Regions from separate parts of the Pseudomonas sp. JL23 genome, predicted to be linked through region 1. Evidence: predicted binding sites of a transcription regulator. Region 1 holds the regulator's gene; each other region holds the start of a gene.
The links. Region 1 encodes FliA, which starts transcription of late flagellar genes. Its sites were predicted from a motif close to CTAAAGTTTNNNNNNNNNNNGCCGNTAA; they were not measured.
Positions count from the first base shown of each region.

Region 2: a site for FliA is predicted at 2,376-2,403, ahead of AC1Z24_RS22160 (methyl-accepting chemotaxis protein). Genes of this name have one in related genera too.
Region 3: a site for FliA is predicted at 3,258-3,285, ahead of AC1Z24_RS20165 (methyl-accepting chemotaxis protein). Genes of this name have one in related genera too.

Region 1 is NZ_CM167795.1:1,996,499-2,001,157, forward strand. Features, by position in the region: gene flhA (flagellar biosynthesis protein FlhA) at 1-145, shown strand, start outside; gene flhF (flagellar biosynthesis GTPase FlhF) at 157-1,485, shown strand; gene fleN (flagellar synthesis regulator FleN) at 1,601-2,434, shown strand; gene fliA (RNA polymerase sigma factor FliA) at 2,431-3,174, shown strand; gene AC1Z24_RS09375 (chemotaxis response regulator CheY) at 3,431-3,805, shown strand; gene AC1Z24_RS09380 (protein phosphatase CheZ) at 3,825-4,613, shown strand; gene AC1Z24_RS09385 (chemotaxis protein CheA) at 4,647-4,659, shown strand, end outside.
Region 2 is NZ_CM167795.1:4,804,322-4,808,980, reverse strand. Features, by position in the region: gene AC1Z24_RS22165 (hypothetical protein) at 1-169, opposite strand, end outside; gene AC1Z24_RS22160 (methyl-accepting chemotaxis protein) at 778-2,343, opposite strand; gene AC1Z24_RS22155 (lysostaphin resistance A-like protein) at 2,454-3,242, opposite strand; gene acnA (aconitate hydratase AcnA) at 3,436-4,659, opposite strand, start outside.
Region 3 is NZ_CM167795.1:4,347,033-4,351,691, forward strand. Features, by position in the region: gene AC1Z24_RS20155 (response regulator) at 1-130, opposite strand, end outside; gene AC1Z24_RS20160 (HD domain-containing phosphohydrolase) at 183-1,340, opposite strand; gene AC1Z24_RS20165 (methyl-accepting chemotaxis protein) at 1,542-3,164, opposite strand; gene AC1Z24_RS20170 (DUF7079 family protein) at 3,357-3,716, shown strand; gene AC1Z24_RS20175 (TetR/AcrR family transcriptional regulator) at 3,779-4,381, shown strand.

The sequences.
Region 1 (4,659 bases):
GATTCTGCTGGTCGCAGGTCCCGTCCGTGCAATGCTCTCGCGTTTTGGCCGACTGGCCGTACCGAACATGCACGTTCTGGCGTACCAGGAAATTCCGGACAACAAGCAAGTCACCATCGTAGCGACTGTCGGGCCCAACGGCTGAGGTAGTGAGTCATGCAAGTTAAGCGATTTTTCGCCGCCGATATGCGTCAGGCCATGAAACTGGTTCGTGATGAGCTGGGCGCTGAAGCGGCCATCATCGGCAACCGGCGTATTGCTGGCGGTGTCGAGCTGACTGCCGCGCTGGATTACAAACTCTCGGCGCTGGCGCCGCGTGTGCCGAACATTGAGCTCGAAGACGAACTGCGCAAGACGCAGTCGCGCATCGTTACCGCCCAGGCCGAGCTGAGCAATCGGGGTGAAGTCGGTGCGACTAACCGCCAGTTGTTCGCCGGGCTGCCGCTGGATGCCACAGATACCCATATCGAGCCGACCCTCGAAGAGCCGCCACGTCCGCTTACCTATTCCAGCGCGCCTGCTGCTGCGCAACCGGCCAGTGGCCAGCGCGCCTACGAATCCATGCGTTCCGAACTCAATGGCCTGCGCGAGCTGCTGGAAGTCCAGCTCGGCTCTCTGGCCTGGACCCAGTTGCAGGGCAGCCGCCCGCAGCAGGCCAACCTGTGGCGCCGCCTGCAACGTATCGGCCTGTCCGGCCCGTTGTCGCGCGACCTGCTGGCGATGATTCCGGATGTCGATGAGCCGCGTCAGGCCTGGCGCCTGCTGCTGGCGCATTTGGCGCGGATGATCGTGGTGCCGGAAATCGAACCTCTGGAAGAGGCGGGCGTGATTGCCATGGTCGGTCCTGCCGGCATGGGCAAGACCACTACGCTGGCCAAGCTGGCGGCGCGTTACGTGCTCAAGTACGGCGCGCAGAACATCGCTCTGGTGAGCATGGACAGTTTCCGTATCGGCGCCCAGGAGCAGCTCAAGACCCTGGGCCGCATTCTCAATGTGCCGGTGACCCACGTCGATCCGGGCCAGTCCCTGGCTCAGGCGCTGGAGCCGCTGCTGCGCAAGCGCGTGGTGCTGATCGATACCGCCGGCCTGCAGGCCAGCGACCCGGCCCTGCGTCTGCAACTGGAAAGCCTGGCCGGTCGCGGCATCAAGGCACGCAATTATCTGGTCCTGGCCACTACCAGCCAGAAGCAGGTGCTGACCGCCGCCTATCACAGCTACAAGCGCTGTGGCCTGGCCGGTTGCATCCTGACCAAACTCGACGAGACCGCAAGCCTTGGCGAAGTGCTGAGCCTTGCGATCAGTCACGAACTTCCCGTGGCCTATCTTACCGATGGGCCGCGTATACCAGACGATCTGCATCTGCCCCGTCGGCACCAGTTGGTGACCCGTGCGGTGAATGTGCAGATGCAGGAAGAGCCTAGCGAGGAAGCGATGGCTGACATGTTTGCCGATCTGTATCACAACCCCAGCAAGAGAGTGGGCTGAGTGAGGCAATACACAGGAATGTATCTGCATCGATGGTCTGCCAGGCACTGTTCTTCGTTGAACGTGCAGCCCGCAATGTGGCTTCGGTCTAAGCAAGACAAGGTAAAGAGATAACATGGGCAGCATGCATCCCGTACAGGTGATCGCGGTGACCGGCGGCAAGGGTGGCGTCGGTAAGACTAACGTGTCAGTGAACCTTTCACTGGCCTTGGCTGAGCTCGGCCGGCGCGTCATGTTGCTGGATGCCGACCTTGGCCTGGCGAACGTCGATGTACTGCTGGGCCTGACGCCCAAACGTACGCTTGCCGATGTCATCGAAGGCCGTTGTGAGCTGCGCGACGTGCTCTTGCAGGGTCCGGGCGGCATTCGCATCGTGCCGGCCGCCTCCGGCACTCAGAGCATGGTTCACCTGTCGCCAGCGCAACATGCCGGCCTGATCCAGGCGTTCAGCGATATCGGCGACAACCTGGACGTGCTGGTGATCGACACCGCCGCCGGGATCGGCGAATCGGTGGTCAGCTTCGTGCGCGCAGCTCAGGAAGTACTGCTGGTGGTGTGTGACGAGCCCACGTCCATCACCGATGCCTACGCCCTGATCAAGCTACTCAATCGCGACTACGGCATGAATCGTTTCCGGGTCCTGGCCAACATGGCTCAGAGCCCACAGGAAGGGCGCAACCTGTTTGCCAAGCTGACCAAGGTGACTGACCGTTTTCTTGACGTAGCCCTGCAATATGTCGGTGCCGTGCCCTACGATGAATGTGTGCGCAAGGCTGTGCAGAAGCAGCGCGCCGTTTATGAGGCTTTCCCGCGCTCCAAATGTGCACTGGCGTTCAAGGCCATTGCCCAGAAGGTCGATACCTGGCCGTTGCCCGCCAACCCTCGTGGGCACCTGGAGTTCTTCGTCGAACGCCTTGTCCATCAGACCAGCGCGGGACCGGTTCAATGACAGCGAGTGGCTATCGTATGTACAGCAAGGCATCCAAGGATTCGCAGTATGAGCTGATCGAGCGCTATGCCCCTCTGGTCAAGCGTATTGCCTATCACTTGCTGGCCCGTCTGCCTGCCAGCGTTCAGGTCGAGGACCTGATCCAGGCCGGCATGATCGGCCTGCTGGAAGTGTCGACCAAGTACGACTCCACCAAGGGTGCCAGTTTCGAGACGTATGCGGGCATTCGCATCCGTGGTGCCATGCTCGACGAAGTGCGCAAAGGGGACTGGGCACCGCGCTCGGTACACCGAAATACACGCATGGTCAGTGACGCAATTCGCTCAATTGAAGCGAAAACCGGTCGTGACGCTAAAGATCACGAGGTTGCTGCCGAACTCCAATTGAGTCTCGATGATTATTACGGGATTTTGAATGATACCTTGGGCAGTCGCCTGTTCAGTTTCGACGACCTGTTACAGGACGGCGGTGAACATGAGGGGCTGCACGAGGACGGCGCAAGTGGATCACTTGAACCGTCGCGCGATCTGGAAGACGAGCGTTTCCAGGCCGCGTTGGCAGACGCAATTGCCAACTTGCCGGAGCGTGAGCGGCTGGTGTTGGCGCTGTACTATGACGAGGAGCTGAACCTCAAGGAAATCGGTGAGGTTCTGGGGGTCAGCGAATCGCGTGTCAGCCAGTTACACAGTCAGTGCGCAGCTCGTTTGCGAGGGCGTTTGGGGGAGTGGCGAGCGCGCTGACAGATCTCTGGCGAGGCCTTGGGTGTCGTCGAATCTGTGGGTCGGCTGTGCAAAGCGTTGCGTGGTAAGAAGATAGAAAGACAGGAGTGGGTCGCGGGGGACCTTCAAATGTAGTTGCCCTTGGGCTCGACACCTGTTATTTGCCAAGCCCGTCGTCGTTTAGTGCAGCCGGTGAGCTGTGCCGGTATTAGATTTAACAGCGCGTTCAGGTACTGAATGCGTTAAAGACTGCTTGGAGGTCGAATTGGACAAGAACATGAAAATCCTCATCGTTGATGACTTTTCAACGATGCGGCGGATCATTAAAAACCTGTTGCGTGATCTGGGGTTCACCAACACGTCTGAAGCAGACGATGGGGTAACAGCCCTGCCGATGCTGCAAAGTGGCGCCTTTGACTTTCTCGTGACCGACTGGAACATGCCTGGCATGTCCGGTATCGATCTGCTGCGCCAGGTGCGTGCCGATGAACGCCTGCGTCACTTGCCGGTGTTGATGGTCACTGCCGAAGCCAAGCGGGAACAGATTATCGAGGCCGCACAGGCCGGTGTGAACGGTTATGTGGTCAAGCCGTTTACTGCTCAGGTGCTGAAAGAAAAGATCGAAAAAATCTTTGAGCGCGTAAATAGCTGATGTAGGCCGCGAGGGCGCTATGGAGCACAAAGATTCGTCAATGGGCGACTTCGAGTCGACCCTGAAGAAACATGCTAAGGAGTTGGTGAGCAGCCTTGAAAAAGGCCGGTTCGGCGACGCCGTGCAACTTATCCATGAGCTTAACCAGACCCGAGACCGCGGCCTGTATCAGGAAGTCGGCAAACTGACCCGTGAGCTGCACAGTGCGATTGTCAATTTTCAGATTGACCCGCACATGCCGCAAGCCGAGGAAGTGTCTCAGATCACTGATGCCACCGAACGCCTGTCATATGTTGTTCGGCTGACGGAAGGCGCGGCCAATCGCACCATGGATCTGGTGGAGCAAAGCACACCGCTGATGCATGGCCTCAGCAGCGATGCCAAGGAATTGAGCAAGGACTGGGGACGCTTCATGCGCCGGGAAGTCGGTGCCGAAGAGTTTCGCGAGTTGGCACGCAAAGTGGACGGTTTTCTGTCGCGCAGCGAGAAGGAAACAACACTGGTCGCCGCTCATCTCAATGACATTCTGCTGGCCCAGGATTACCAGGACCTCACCGGTCAGGTGATCAAACGGGTCACGCAGTTGGTCACGGAAGTTGAAAGCAACTTGCTCAAACTGGTGCTGATGGCCAGTCAGGTCGATCGTTTCGCGGGCATACAACACGACGAAGAAGCGATCCGCGCAGAAAATGATCCAGAAAAACATCTGTCCCAGGGTGAAGGTCCGCAGATTCATGCCGATAAGCGTGAAGACGTTGTATCGGGACAGGACGATGTAGACGATCTGCTATCGAGCCTGGGCTTCTAGGTCTGTTGACGGTTAATTTTAGGGAGCACCCCAATGAGCTTCGGCG
Region 2 (4,659 bases), 2.8 Mb from region 1:
GCGGGGCTTGCAGGGTGTTGGAGATGTCCTGTACCCAGGGTCGATGGGGTGTGGGTACGCTGTGGTCCTTTGCAGGGAGGATGGCCGGGTTTCCGGGGGTATCGTCGCGGGATATGTCGTGTTGTTCAACTGAGTGGCCTGAGGGGCTGTCTTGATCGTGTACGTTCATCATCGGCTCCTGTATTAACCATTGGGCAATAAATAGTTAACTACTAATGTTCACCGTTTTATTTGGCGACAAACATTACAGGTCGTAATTGGCAGGTGCGTCAAGTTTGAGGGGCTGTACCGGGATAGTGTTCAAAAAGGCAACAGTGGTTGTTGCAAGTTATTGCCTGGTAGATGCAGCTTTACGTTGTAAATGGTCTGTATCGCCCGTGTGGCAAGGGATTTGGCGATCAGCGGTGTGAGGGGATGTTGTCAGGAGGGGCCTCTTTTCTGTAGGAAGCCTGTAGGAGATTAGTCATAAATAAGTCGTTATTGGAGACATGAAGGCGTCCTAGGAAACTGCCTACTCAGATATCAGAAAATACACTCAGCATTAATATATAAGTCTGTCATTCAAATGTGTGGGGCTGATGGGAAGTCTTGACCATATGAATATAAGCAATGGCTTGGGCCGCTGTTTTTAGAATGAGCTCTGTCGGAGCCGGCTGGCTGCGATAGCGGTGGCGCAGCGAGCGTTTCGCACTCGTTCTCCACCAAGGCGGCTCCCACGACCGCCCGTTCAGCCAGTGAGATTGAAGCAGGCCCCTGCGCCTGTCAGGGGCCTCCAACTTATCGGTTAAAACGCTCCACCAGCGAGTACTGGGTGTTGGCCGTATCGGTAAGCTCACCGCTGAGTTTGGCCGAGCGTTGTGCTTCGTCTGCGGTCTGATCGGCCAGTTGCGAGATGGTGGCGATATTGCGGCTGATCTCGTCGGCCACGGCGCTTTGCTCCTCGGTGGCGGCAGCGATCTGGGTGGTCATGTCGGTGATGTTGGCCACCGCCTCGCTGATGCCGATCAGCGCCTGGTCAGCCTCCAGTACCCGGGCAACGCCTTCTTCGGCCTGACGATGGCCGGAGTTCATGGTTTGTACGGCGTTGTTGGCCGTGTGTTGCAGCTTGGCGATCAGGCCATGGATCTGCCCGGTGGATTCGGTGGTGCGCTGCGCCAGTTGGCGGACCTCATCGGCAACCACGGCAAAGCCACGGCCCATTTCCCCGGCCCGTGCCGCTTCGATGGCGGCGTTGAGGGCCAGCAGGTTGGTCTGGTCGGCAATGCCCTTGATCACATCGACCACGCCACCGATTTCGTCACTGTCCTTGGCCAGTTGGGTCACGGTCAGGCCGGTTTCGCCCACGGATGTCGACAGGCGTTGAATGGCTTCGCGGGTCTCGCTGGCAATGTCACGGCCGCGACGGGTCAGCTCATTGGCCTGTTGCGTGGCGTCAGCGGTGCGCTGGACGTGATTGGCGACTTCCTGAGTGGTCGCTGCCATCTGATTGATGGCCGTGGCGACCTGTTCGGTCTCAACGCGCTGACGCTCCAGGCCGCTGGAGCTGGCATTGGCCAGGGAGTTGGAGGTGCGGGCCTGGCCGTTGAGTTGCTCGGCAGTGTCCTGCAAGCGGGTCAGGCAGGTTTTCAGGCGGGCTTGCTGACTGAGGATAGACATTTCCAGGCGCGCCTGAGGGCCACGGCTGTCGGTGTACATCTGTGCAATCAGCGGGTCGGACGTGGTTTGTTCGGCCAGGCGCAGCAGACGCTTGATCCCGCGCTGTTGCCAGCTCAGCCCGAGCAGCCCGAGCGGCACGGAAACCGCTGCAGCCAACACAAAGCCCCAATGCGAGTTGAGCCACACGCCAATCAGGAAGCTGATCTGGCTGACCATGATGAAGGGCAGCCAGTCCTGCAGCACCGGCAGCCACTTGTCCCGGCCCGGGATAGCCGACTTGCCCTTGTTGATGCGCTCATACAGCGCTTCGGCACGCTTGATCTGTTCGGCGGTAGGCTTGACCCGCACCGACTCGAAACCGACGACCTGGCTGTTCTCGTACATCGGTGTGACGTAGGCGTTGACCCAGTAATGGTCGCCGTTTTTGCAACGGTTCTTGACGATGCCCATCCAGGGTTGCCCCTGTTTGAGGGTGGTCCACATGTGTTCGAACACAGCCGGCGGCACGTCGGGATGGCGCACGATGTTATGGGGCGCGTTGAGCAGCTCTTCACGGGTAAAACCGCTGATTTCGACGAATGCTTCGTTGCAGTAAGTGACCACCCCTTTGGCATTGGTGGTGGAGATCAAGCGCTGTTGCGCCGCAAAGGTGCGTTCGCGTTGAGTGACAGGCTGGTTATTGCGCATGAGCTGATTAGATCCGCATAGGCTTTCGAGAGTTATCGGCAGCGATGTCGATAAATTGAGACGAAGGGTGGGTGACGATCACTGCACACTCGTTTGAGTGCAAGGGCCGTTCACTCCAGCATCGGGTAGCTGAACAGGCCGAAATGCGCCAGATTCAAGCCGAAATGAGTGAGGACTGCCGCCGGGAGGCCGCCCCATCGATAAGCCACGCCGTAGCCGACACCGGCCAATGTCGCGAGGAACATCCATTGCCATCCACCTCCAATGTGGGCCAGCCCGAACAGTGCCGCAGCGCACCCCAGGGCCAGGGTGTCGCCCTGTGCGATCCCTTTGAATAAACGTTGCAAGCCGCCTTGAATATAGCCACGAAACAGCAGCTCTTCCGTCAGGCTTACCAAAAGCAGGTTATTTGCCAGCCATAGTGCCGCTGTATCCGGCCATTTTGGCGACCAGATAACGACCCCCAGAAACATCGCCAGCGTCATGCAGATCACCGTGGTGAGTAGCAGCATGAGCAATGTGATCTGCAGCGCGCGCCCAGCAGACTCGCCGGTTGCCACCCATGGGCAGGCCAGCAGCAGCCAGAAGCCGATCAACGGTTTGTCGAGGTTGAGGTTCATTGTGAAAGGCGCGGCCTCAGGGCTCAGACGCACCGCCGTTATCACTCTGGCGTTGGCAAAACCGGGCAGCCAGTGAGCCGCCAGGGCAATGGCCAGCACCACAAACAGGCCGTGACCGAGCCGGCGGACATGATTGGGTTGCGTGGGGCGGATGCAGATAACCGCCACGGCGAGCAAGGCAAAAGCGAGAACTGCCCAGGGTTGCAATTGACCGTAAGCCAGGGCAAGGCCGTAGCCCAGGGCGAGTAAAACAAAAGCGGTCCAGCGGATAACAGGCAAGACAAACTCCAGAGCGCCGTTCAGGGCGGAGCGCAGTTTAGCCCTGAATGGTGACTGGAGGGGTGCTACTTTGGGTGTAGGTGTTACGCCGAACCGTTGGAGCGAGGCTTACCCGCGAAGGAACCTCGCAGAGTATCAGGCAAGTGGCGCCATACCTTTCGCGGGCAAGCCTCGCTCCAACGGGATCCGCCATTCAGGCCGCAGCGTTACCAATCAACTGCCGCAACACATAATGCAGAATCCCTCCCGCCTTGAAGTACTCAACTTCATTGAGCGTGTCGATCCGGCACAGCACATCAAGGCTTTCCCGGCTGCCGTCCTCACGCACGATTTCCAAGGCCAGGCTCATCCCCGGTTGCAGGTCGGCGTTGCTCAGGCCGCTGATATTCAGGGTTTCCTTGCCGCTGAGCTTGAGGGTCTTGCGGCTCTGACCATTTTTGAATTGCAACGGCAGTACGCCCATGCCCACCAGATTGGAGCGGTGGATGCGTTCGAAGCTTTCGGCCAGTACCGCCTTGACCCCCAGCAGGTTGGTGCCCTTGGCGGCCCAGTCGCGGCTGGAGCCGGTGCCGTATTCTTGCCCTGCGATCACCACCAATGGCGTGCCTTCGCTCTGATAGCGCATGGCAGCATCGTAGATCGGCAGCTTTTCGTCGGTCGGCACATGCAGAGTAAAACCGCCTTCCTCCCCACCGAGCATCTCGTTGCGGATGCGGATATTGGCAAAGGTGCCGCGCATCATCACTTGATGATTGCCCCGGCGCGAGCCATAGGAGTTGAAGTCCCGGGGCTCCACGCCTTGCTGGCGCAGGTAGCGGCCTGCCGGGCTGTCGGCTTTGATATTGCCGGCCGGGGAAATATGGTCGGTGGTCACCGAGTCGCCGAGCAGGGCGAGAACCCGTGCGCCGCCGATGTCTGCGATGACCGGCGGCGGCCCGCCGATATCTTCGAAGAACGGCGGATGCTGGATATAAGTGGAGTCATCCTGCCAGACATAGGTCGCGGCCTGAGGCACTTCAATGGCTTGCCACTGGGCGTCGCCGGCGAACACTTCGGCGTATTCCTTGTGGAACATGCCGGTATTGACCTGCTCCACGGCGGCGGCGATTTCTTTCTGGGTCGGCCAGATATCGCGCAGATACACCGGCTGGCCGTCGGATCCGGTGCCCAGAGGTTCACTGCTCAAATCGATGCGCACACTGCCTGCCAGGGCGTAGGCCACGACCAGGGGTGGGGAGGCCAGCCAGTTGGTCTTGACCAGCGGGTGCACACGGCCTTCGAAGTTGCGGTTACCGGACAGCACCGAGGCCACGGTCAGGTCAGAGGTCTGAATGGCTTTCTCGATGGGCTCCGGCAGCGGCCCGGAGTTGCCAATGCAAGTGGTGCAGCCGTAGCCGACCAGATCGAAGCCCAGGGC
Region 3 (4,659 bases), 2.4 Mb from region 1:
GCTTGAGCGATTGCTGAGTGCGCAGGCTTTGCACGCCGAGCACCAGGACCAACAACAGCAGCGCTGCGAAACCCAGGATGAGTTTGTGCAGCAGCGCAAGGCGCTCAAGCAGTGTGCGCAATCCGGTCATTCCCTATCCTCGCGAACCAGATAAAAAACCTGACAAAGGTACAACGCAGGGTTCATGGGGTCTGGCCACTACGCTCCAGGGCAGCCTTTTTCTCGGCCATGTCCTGATCGGTATCAGCGAAACGCGCGGCAATGCCCTGGAACTGCTCGACACAGGCCACGAAGGCATCGCAGACATCCGGATCGAAATGCGTGCCTCGTCCCTCGCGGATAATCTCCACAGCCTGCTCGTGCGGCATCCCCGATTTATAAACCCGGCGACTGATCAGCGCGTCATAGACATCAGCGACCGCCATCAGCCGGGCACTGATAGGGATGGCGTCACCGGCCAGTCCCTGGGGATAGCCACTGCCGTCCCACTTTTCCTGATGGCTGTAGGCGATCTCCTTGGCCAGGCTGAGAAAGTCGGCACGGATGCCCAACTGATCTTCGGCGTGCTGGATGGCATCACGCCCCAGCGTGGTATGAGTCTTCATGATCTCGAACTCTTCCTCGGTGAAGCGTCCCGGCTTGAGGAGGATGTGATCGGGAATGCCGATCTTGCCGATGTCGTGCAGGGGGGCCGACTTGAACAGCAGCAGGATTGTCTCGGTCGTGAGGAAGTCACGGAAACGCGGATGATCGCGCAAGTGTTCCGCCAGGACCTTGACGTAATGCTGGGTCCGGCGGATGTGGTTGCTGGTTTCGTTATCACGAGTCTCGGCCAGTGACGCCATGGCCTGAATGGCCACATCCTGAATCGCGATGACTTCGCGGGTCCTGCGCTCCACCTCTTTTTCCAGATAATCGTTGTGATCGCGCAGGAAATCCTTCGCCGCCTTGAGCTTGAGCTGAGTATCCACCCGCGCCAGGACCAGCGCCGGCCTGACAGGTTTGGTGATGTAGTCGACCGCGCCCAGTTCCAGGCCATGAATTTCGTCTTCAGTGCCGACCATGGCAGTCAGGAAAATGATGGGGATCTCACGGGTACGCGGTTCGCGCTTGAGCTGCTGCGCCACTTCATGGCCGGACAACCCCGGCATCATTACGTCAAGCAGGATGAGGTCCGGCAGGCTGTCACCCTGGAGCACACGCAAGGCCTTTTCACCGCTGTTGGCCACCTTGACCCGATAGCGGTCCTTGAGCAGATCGGTCATCAACAGCAAATTATCAGGCGTGTCATCCACCACCAGCAAAGTGGGCGGGCTGTAACGACTGTGTTCGGCGTTCATGGCGGCGGACTCCTTTGCCAGACATTGACTTCCTGACGCAACGCTCCTGCCGCCGCCTCAGCGCAAGTGAGCTTAGCTGCAGTTTTTCAAGGTTGCTGGCCGTTATCGAGTCACCCAACCAATGCCCGGATCGAGACCGGGTAAAACCAAAGCAAGGCATACCGGCTGCCCTGTGCAAGCGACTGCCGGTAGGGGCCCCAATCAAATCTGGAAGTGCTTGACCAGGGTATTCAGTTCATACGCCAAGCTGGCAAGGGATTGCGAGGCTATCGTGGTCTGGCTGGAGCCTTCCGAGGATTGCACCGACAATTGCTGGATGTTCAGCAGGTTCTGATCGACCGCCCGCGCGACATGGGCCTGTTCGTCGGCTGACGAGGTAATCACCATATTGCGGTCGTTGATTTCGTCGTTGGCCGCGACAATGTCCGCCAATGCCTGTTGCGCCAGTTCAGCCAGTTCCAGGGTCTGCTGGGTCATATTGCTGCTGGTCAGCATAGTGCTGACCGCATTAGTCGTACCGGCCTGAATACTGCCGATCATCTGTTCGATTTCCTGGGTCGACTGGGCGGTGCGATGGGCCAGGGCACGGACTTCGTCGGCAACCACGGCAAAGCCCCTGCCCGCCTCACCTGCCCGGGCCGCTTCGATAGCGGCGTTCAACGCCAGCAGGTTGGTCTGTTCGGCAATCGCGCGGATAACGTCGAGTACCTTGCCAATGCTCTTGGCTTGATCGGCCAGGCTGCTGACCTGGCCGGAGCTGACTTCAACCCCACGGGTCAGCGAGTGAATGGAGTTCAGCGCCTCGACCATGCGCTGCTGACCTTTCACCGCGATATTGCGCGACTCCTGGGAAAGCTCGGAGGTGGACGCAGCATTTCTTGCCACTTCTTCAATAGCCGTGGTCATTTCGGTGACGGCCGTGGCCGCCTGCTCGATCTCGCCATGTTGCTGTTGCAGACCACGGCTACCCTCGGCGGTCACCGCGTTGAGCTCTTCCGCCGCAGCGGCCAGTTGATTGGAGGACCCGGTGATTTTCTGCAAGGTCTGCACGAGGTTGTTGCGCATGATCTCCTGCGCCTTGAGCAAGCGCGTGGCTTCGTCGTTGCCCGTCGGGTTGATCGGTTGGGTCAAATCGCCCTTGGCAATGGTTTCGGCCACCTGCACCGCTTCGATGATCGGGCCGGTGATGCTGCGGGTCAGTAGCCAGGCAACCAGAATGGTGCCGGCACCCACCAACAGGATAACAATGACGATGCCGCTCACTGCATGCTCATAGGCATCCACCGAGTGCTGACCGGCCTGCTCCGCGCCCTTGTTGGCCAGATCAATCAGTTGATCGAAGTTCTTGGTCATCTGCTCATAGGTTTCGCGAATGCTGTTGAGAAATGCCCGCGCGCCATCTTTATCGCCGGACCGCGACAGCTTGAGCATATTGGTGTGGTTATTGGCGTAGGCATCGAGGCTCTGGTTGAACACAGCAAGACGATTTTTTTCCTCGCTCGTGTTCAACAACGCAGCGTATTGGCTCAGTTGCTCCTTGACGCTCTTCAGGCGCCCTGCTGACTTATCCTCGTACGTCTGCATTTCAGCGTCGGTGCCCGACAGGATGTGCGCCATTTCTCCCAGGCGAAAACGATCCAGGGAAGCATTGGCCAAGGCAAGGATCCTGACACGCTGCATCCAGTTGTTCTGGATGTCGGAGGCCTGGAATTGCACCTCATGGATCTGCTTCAACGCAAACAGACCGAGAAGCACACTGAGCAAGGCTATCGCGGCGAAACCGATAAATGCTCTGGCAGCGATTCTTATATTTCTCAAACCCATGGTTTTTTCGCTCGCGCTGGAAAGACAGTTGGCAATATCTGGTCAGGCTATCGGACTTCTCGCCCAGCGGACACATCCCGACACTACTCTCTACATTCGACAGAAAACCTAATATCTTTAGCCGTTTCAAGGGGGCGTATAGAAGCTGGCTCCCAGGATCCGACAATTGCCTGAGTATCCAGGGGGTGTGACATGCAAGCTGTCGACGCTAACCGTCTGAAGATCTGGCAGGCACTTTCAGAGTTTTTCCTCGATACCGAGATCGATGACGCCACCTTTGACTATGTCGCGAGGGCAGTCCTGGAAACCGGCTATTCGCCTTTCGAAGTACAGAGCATCCTGTGGCGCGAAGTATTTCCGGTATTGGAAGCCAACCTCAGGTCGGTGGTCGGCGAATGGGCGGGATGGACGGACGACTGGCTGCTCGAGCATCTCAAGGTGCGTGAAATGGCAGCAGCCAGGCCCGGCACTAACGACATTGCCAGGGAAATCAGCCGCTGCTGGGGCCGCGTGGCCCTGCGACTGCCGCCGCCCATGCCCGAGAATCAATGATGTCGACGGCGCCCGTAAAAACAGCTAGTAGACCGATCAACTAGTAAGATATTATGCCCTGCATGAACAGTCCAAAGAAACGAGAAACCTCCGACGTCCGCCAAGGCATCCTCGATGTCGGCCAACGCATCATGGCCGCCAAGGGATACTCCGCTGTGGGCCTCAATGAGATCCTGGCCGAAGCGGGCGTCCCCAAGGGGTCGTTCTATCATTACTTCGGCTCCAAGGATGCGTTTGGCGAAGCGATCCTGGAAAGCTATTTCCACGACTACCTGAGCGACCTCGACCAGACCCTCAGCCAGCCGGGCCTCGACATGGGGCAGCGCTTGCTCAACTACTGGCGCATCTGGCAGGACACCCAATCCTTTCTCGATTGCCAAGGCAAATGCCTGGCTGTGAAACTGGGTGTGGAAGTGGCCGACCTCTCGGAAGCCATGCGCGCCGTGCTCAAGCGCGGCACCTCGGGCATCACCTCGCGCCTGGCGCGTGCCATCGAGACAGGTGCTGGCGAAGGGTCGTTGAAGATCAACGGCGACCCCGATGCCATTGCCCAGAGCCTTTATCAGTTGTGGGTTGGCGCCAGTGTCATGGTGAAGATCTCACGCAGCACCGAGCCATTTGCCACGGCCATGGCTACGACCCGGCAGATCCTCCGTATCCCCTGAACAAACAGCCCCCCCTTGTGGGACCGGCTTTAGCCGGGAAGGCTTTAGTACTGCCGATGCATCTTTATCGTCTGCACCTGAGTCTTCCCGGCTAAAGCCGGTCCCACGGACGTTATGCCCCGCCATATATAGATGCCTGGCCACGCTCTGGCACCGCACTCCTGACTTCTGATCCAGCCTCTTTATTTACCGCCAATTGACGATCGCAAAAAAAAATAAAAAAACACTATACGACTGGTCTAATTGCAATTACAGTAGCCACACATTCACTCAACAAC